2 regions of the Metabacillus flavus genome follow, and region 1 is predicted to be linked to the other one. Evidence: riboswitches for the same ligand, from Rfam matches in the RefSeq annotation. Region 1 holds a riboswitch; the other holds the start of a gene.
The links. Region 1 has a riboswitch for thiamine pyrophosphate ahead of J9317_RS16080 (thiamine phosphate synthase). Riboswitches for the same ligand answer to the same signal wherever they lie in the genome.
Positions count from the first base shown of each region.

Region 2: it holds a riboswitch for thiamine pyrophosphate, as region 1 does, so the genes downstream of both, tenA (thiaminase II) here and J9317_RS16080 (thiamine phosphate synthase) in region 1, are expected to answer to the same signal.

Region 1 covers NZ_JAGVRK010000001.1:3,131,928-3,135,348, forward strand. Annotated here, with positions in the region: gene thiO (glycine oxidase ThiO) at 1-855, opposite strand, end outside; gene J9317_RS16080 (thiamine phosphate synthase) at 849-1,463, opposite strand; TPP riboswitch at 1,532-1,635, opposite strand; TPP riboswitch at 1,687-1,795, opposite strand; gene J9317_RS16085 (CHY zinc finger protein) at 1,840-2,172, opposite strand; gene J9317_RS16090 (Mur ligase family protein) at 2,312-3,421, opposite strand, start outside.
Region 2 covers NZ_JAGVRK010000001.1:985,237-988,657, reverse strand. Annotated here, with positions in the region: gene J9317_RS05250 (hypothetical protein) at 1-297, shown strand, start outside; gene tenA (thiaminase II) at 577-1,263, opposite strand; TPP riboswitch at 1,339-1,445, opposite strand; gene J9317_RS05240 (DUF3231 family protein) at 1,495-2,469, opposite strand; gene chrA (chromate efflux transporter) at 2,734-3,421, opposite strand, start outside.

The sequences.
Region 1 (3,421 bases):
CATCAAATGCATCATCCCTGAAAGCGAAACATCCTTAGTAAAATCCCGTTCCTTCACTGTAGCCCCGACCAAGTATCTGCCGCCTCTTTTAGGAACGATATAAAAACCATTTTTATATAAAGGCTTGCTGATCAGTTTTTCTTTACTCAGCACACTGATCATTTCTCCTTTTACCGGATACGTTTCACTTGAAGGACTAAAAGGCTTTAAAAATGGAGTGCTCCATGCCCCCGCTGCAATAATTACCTTGCCACACTGGAAGATCTGGCCGTTCGCTCTCACTCCTGATGCTTTTCCGCTATCCAGCAATACCTCATCAACAGCGGCATGTTCAAATATCTTTGCTCCATTAAGAAGAGCAGAGTGCTCATACGCCTTCGCTAATGCTGGTGCGATGACGTGCCCATCCTTAGGGTAATAGGCTCCTCCTAGAACAGAATTTGATAGCAGCGGCTCTTTTTCTTTCATCTCATCCTTTGTCATAAGCTGCACAGGCTCTCCTGTTCTTGTCTGCCATGCCGCTGTTTTTTCAAGCTGAGCAAGCTCTTCGTCTGTTTCGGCTATTTTATAAATTCCTTTCTCCTCATAGCCAATGTCAATTCCTGAGACATCTCTTAATTCTTCTGCAAGTTCGGGGAACATCTCTCTGCTTTCCCTCGCTAGGTCAAACAGCGGATCATATTCATCCCATTCTGCCTGTACACCTAGAAGACCCGCTGCAGCACTTGAGCTTTCCTGGCCGGCTTTTCCTTTTTCAAAAATAGCTGCCTTGTATCCTTTTTTGGAAAGCTCGTATGCTATAGAACAGCCAATTACGCCGCCTCCAATTATACAGATGTCATATTCCTTCATAATCGCGCCTCCTTGCATGCCGTAATTGCATTCCTATATTCTTCTACTGCACTGATCGGGCTGCTGCTCTCCCAAATTCCGGACATGACTGCGAATCCAGCAATCTTTCCTTCTGACAAAGTTTGAATATGCATAGGTTTGATCCCTCCAATTACGAGGACATCAATGGAAAGCCTGCATGCCAGTCTCTTTGCTGATTCAATTCCCTTCGGCAGCAGGCCTTTTTTGCTTCCGGTTTCAAAGAGGTGTCCGAAAAGGACTGAATCTGCTCCTGACTTTTCAGCAATCATAGCTTCTTCGAGCGAATGAATCGATTGACCGGCATGAATGTCCGGAACTGCCGATTTGACCGCGGAAGGCGAAAGACTTTTATATCCCAGCTGCACCCTTGTCAATCCGACTGCCCAAGCAATATCTGCCCGGTCATTCATAATCAATTTCTCCGCGGGAATGCCTGACGCTATGAGAGATCGGACACCTTCATAAATATCCATAGCTGTTTTTTCTTTCTCCCTTATGTGGAGATAATCAATCTTTGAACCTGCGATTTTCATAAATCGGATGATCTCATCGAATCCAAGCTTTCCATTTGTAACGACGTGAAATTCCATCTGCTGTTTCCCTCCAATTTGAGAGCAGCAAAAAACCGCCCTCTGTAAGAGAAGCGGCTGCAATAAAACGCATTTGCATACCACTTCCCTTCGCCGGCATTATCCGGATCAGGTATTAAGGGTTAAAGCGAAATCGCTTCTCTCAGCCGCATCGGCACCCCCAGTGAAGGTTTTTTCCATCAAAAAAGCCCATTTCGCGTAAGGAAATGGGCTGAACATACATATATGAACAGTGCCGCTTCCCTACGCTAGTACGAACTAGATCAGGTTAAAGGGTCAAAAACTCATGTGTTTTCCTCTCAGCCGGACTACCGGCTCCCCTAGCAAACTTAAATATTGGTAATATTCTATTATTATACCACTACAGGAAAAATAATCAAAGAATCTGGAAATACAAACCGGCATGAGCGCTGCACCCCGGATTAAAGCATCCTTTGCATTCCGGACAAACAGAACTGCATTCCAAATAGTCATTGATCGTCAGTTCATTTCCGCACTTTCCGCATAATACGGCTTTCTCATCAAACATTCCGGCTGGCCAGACCTGTGCCTTATGATCTGCATGTTCCGCGTGGCATAGGTGACAAGGATAATACTCCTTGCAGCACCAGAATTTGATCGCAATGATATCAAGCGGACTATGGTAATGTGTACAGCGTGTTTCATTATCTACTAGAGAACCGATTACATTTACCGAATGATTCTTCATTAAAAAGGTCACCTCTTGTTTATCACTTTCCTTTCATCATATCTTAAATAATCTATCCTGAGACCAGTCATTTTCTGTTCACAGATGGGGCATAATAACATTTTTGTTACTTGGCATTGATTTTTTGTAATTAGCGATATTAATTAAAAGGCTCCCTTTCTATCAGCTTTGAAACAATTTCTTTTGGTACTTTTGCATACATATCACCCTTAACAAGTATAAGAGTTTTCTCATTAATCGTCTTTTCTAGAAAATTAACGACTTGGTCACTATTCCCAAAAGAATAATGCAATCCATTAAATCCGTGATCTAATGCGCGATTTGCCATCCACTTTGAGATGGGTCCGAGGGTAATTAGAACATCGATATCTGTCTTAGCAATAAATTCTCCGGCTCGCTCATGTATGATATAGTTCCAACTGCCTAAATCCGTAAAGCTGCTCAAGATCGCTACTTTTTTCTTATCTTTTCCTACAGCACTTAAAACTTTTAATGCAGCTTCTAATGACGTGGTATTTGAACTCCAGGTATCGTCTATTATCTTCGAGCCGTTCTTTCCATTAAAAAATTGAAGATGTTTATTTAATGGTTTAAACGTTCGTATTCTAGCTATGGACTTAGGGATACTTCCCCCTATATTTTTTACTGCAGCTACTGCAGCTAAGGCATTAAATACTTGATGTTCGCCAAAACCAGGAACAAATATAGGGTAATAGTGACCTTTATAATTTAATATAAAATCCATGCCATTATCCTTATATTTGAGATGGGAAGCTTTGAAGTGTGCATTTGAATGAATACCTATTGTTACTATTTTCCCTTTAAAATTTTCTAAATTTATTTTTTTACAATTCAAATCATCAGCATTAATGATCAATACTCCATTTTCACCAACAGCTCTTACCATTTCTCCTTTTGCATTAATATACTCTTCTTCCGTTTTGCAAAAGTTCAAATGGTGAGAACCTATATTTGTAATAACACCAATAGTTGGAGCGAAATATTCACTTGCATTCAAAATGTCTCCTGGTGCCCCAACCGCAGTCTCAAAAACAGCGGCATCAGTCTCATCATCAATGTTGAGGAGGTATTCAAGATGAGCGGTACGCGAATTATTACTTCTGCTCGTTGCCGCAACCTTTTTATCCTCTTCTAATATATGTTTTATCATTTCCTTGGTGGTTGTTTTTCCACTTGTTCCTGTAATCGCTATAATAGGAATATTAAATAATCCCCTATAATGTTTAAT
Region 2 (3,421 bases), 2.1 Mb from region 1:
ATACCTGAGGACGGCACCGTTATTGGAACAGCCACACAGGAAGAGCTTCAGTTGGCCCAGGAATTGGAGTGCAGGCACCTCGCCCACATGCGTCTAATGGATTCAAACATCCAGATTCAGGGAGCTTCCTATAAGGAGCTGCTGCAGGAATACCTGGAATTTGAAACGAAATCCGCTGAGTTTTGGAAAACTATTTATAAAAGACTGGACGTTCCATGGGAATGGATCCTCCGGATTGATTTAGCCCACGGTTATATTTACGTGATTAACCCATTTGATGATGAAGTAGTTGATTAATTGATTGAGAAAAGGCCGGCCTCCTGTTGGAAGCCGGTTTTTTTTGCGGAGAGACTCTTAGCTCTTCTTTTAATCTTTCGTGGCAGGATAACAGAAACTTGGCTTTTTATCGGGTGCTCATGGCACACGGACACTCCGCTTTTTTATCGGACGTTCATGGCCTGATATCGCACACTCGGCTTTTTATCAGACACATGCGAGGGGATATCGCTCGCTCGCGCATGGATATCGGACACTCCGCTCTTTTTATCAGACACTCCCTTATCGGCGTCTCCACTCTTACTGCCCCTCAACAGCTGCCGCATCCGGCCATTGTTCCATCGTATAGGCCATTTCCCAAAATGCCAGTTCGTATTTGCAGCTGAGCGTAAAATGCCGGACCATTTTCTGGCGTTCTTTTTCAGATGCCTCCAGGGCCAGCTGATCCAGACGCTCAAGCTGTTCAAATACTAGTTCTTTGAACCATTCGCCTCCATAGGCCGCGATCCATTCCTGATAGATCGGTTCTTGAGGCTTGCACTCTTTCAATCTCTCGCCAATTTCATAGTAAATCCAATAGCATGGCAGGATACAGGCAATGATTTCGCCGAGGCTTCCATTGATGGCAGATCGGTACATATGGGATGTGTAGGCATATGCAGTTGGTGATGGTTCAAATGCCCGTTTTTCTTCTTCTGTAATGCCGAGCAGTGCTGAGAATTTCTCATGAAGTGATAATTCTGCTTCATAGGTTCCCTGAGCATGGAAGGCCATTCGCGCTGTTACATGAAGATCGTCCGCCTTTCCCCCTGCGAGCGCCTGAACTTTGGCAAAGTGGGATAAGTAATACGCATCCTGCATGACATAGTAACGAAAGTTTTCCAGCGGCAGTGTTCCATCGCCGATTCCTTTAACAAACGGGTGGTTGAAGTTTGCCTCCCAAATTGAATCGGCTGCTTTTCTTAACTGTTCTGTAAAAGATGACATCTCCGAATTCCCCCTGCTTTCTTTATGTAAAAATAAAAAACCGCTCTTAACGGATAAGAGCGGGAAAGATTATAAAAAAACAATCTTCCACTTCCCTCCGCTGGTTCAAACCAGATCAGGTTCCAAGGGTCCCGAAGATATTTCGGTCTCAGCCTATTCGTTAGGCTCCCCTAGTGGTGTGCGGTATTTTATTTTCCAGATTCATCATAACATCTACAGAAAAAAGTACAACTAATCCTTCACAATGGCTTCCGGCACTTCCTCCATCCATTGGTGCTCAATCATGATTTTCGCGCCTTCTTTGGCAAAGGAGAAAATATCTCTTGCGGCCAATGCCATTTTCAGCGGAAGGTCCGGACGGAGACTGAAGGTTGTACCAAGCGCATTGCTTGTTAATCCAAAGCTGCAAAGAAGGTTAACTAGATACATGATGAGCTTATCAGAATACGGACTCATTTTGGATTGAGTGATAACTGCACCTGGCAGCGCCGGAACAGAGATGCCGCTCTCCTGCAATACCTTTGCATATGATTGATACAAATCAATGGACAGCTCCTGCCCCTTTTGAAGGTATTTTCTTACATCGGAGTGCTGCACTCCTTTAGACAGCCCATTCATCAGCTGTGCACCGAAGTTATTATTTTCAATAATATGGTAGATAATGGACACTTCAGATGCGTTGAGGTGTCTTTTTCTAAAATGAAATCCAGACAGGTACTTTTCATCTACTACGTATTTTGGGTGATCCGGCATTTGAATAACTGGGGGAATCGTTCCGTTCCCTACTTGGAGCAAACAATTTGTACACATGCCAAACACTTTATTTGAGTGGGCGGAAGTCCTTGAAAAGAAGTCGTGTACATCATTTCTATAGGCCATTGTCAAATGTATGGCATTAAGAGCAATACCAAGCTTCATCAGCATCCGCAGAAACCGGATATAATAATATTGGTCGAACAGCCGATCCGCATTCCGGTTTACATCAGTCTCATCAAATCCTTCAGGAATACAAGCCCCCTCTTTTTGAAGCAGCTGAGTAATTTCTTTTACAAATTTCGTCTCTTCCTGATGTGCATACCGTAAGATGGACTGAATATCTTTTTGGGTGGTAACTTGAAGAGCATGCTCCATGATCCGGAGCACCATCGTCTTTTTCTGATAAGTGGACCATAAATTTGCATATTCGGATGAAGACATTGGTTTCATGCTGATTCCTCTTTTCAAAATAAATAGATACAGTTATTTTTCCAAAAAAAGAAGATAATATGAGGAAGTAAAAAAAGATGACCAGTAAAGGCCATCTGCACATTTATTTTTTTCGATTTTTTAAAGTTTTGGTTACCAGATTGATTGCTTTTTTTGTCTGTTCAGGATTCCTTCTCGCATAATCCACAACTTTTTTTAGGATGGACTGTTTACTATTCATAAGAAATCACCTTCCTTTGCCGGTTAGTATATCATATTGTTTTTTTAAAGCACTCCAATTTGCTTCATCAATGTGCCGCCGATTATGGTAAGTGCCACGACTAGCCATGGCGGCAGCTTCCAATAAACGAGAAAAGCAAAGGAGACAAGGGCCAGAGCAAAAGAGGCAGCTGAATCAACGGCACTTGTAAAAACAGGATCATACAAGGCGGCAAGCAGAATGCCAACCACCGCAGCATTTACTCCCATGAGGGCTGCCTGCACTCCCTTTTTTCCGCGGATGCTGCTCCAAAAAGGAAGAACTCCGATGACGAGCAAAAATGAAGGCAGAAACATAGCAGCGGTCGCGATTAAGGCTCCGGGAACATCAGAGATGATCGCACCGATATAACCAGCAAGTGTAAAAAGCGGGCCAGGAACTGCCTGTGCGGCCCCGTATCCGGCAAGAAACACATCCTGTGTCATCCAGCCTGCAGGAACTACCTCTTTTTCAAGCATCGGCAGGACGACATGACCGCCGCCGAATACGAGGGAACCGACACGGTAAAATACGTCAAATAAAGCGATATAGGTCCCTGGGAATGTCTGCCGGATAATGGGCAGGAGCACAAGCAGCAAAACAAACAATAAGAGTGAAGCTGCAGCTGTTTTTTTACCGATTGAAAGGACAAGCTTAGGCACGGCAGGAACTTCTTCTCTTTTATATAGCATATAACCCGCAGCAGCCGATCCT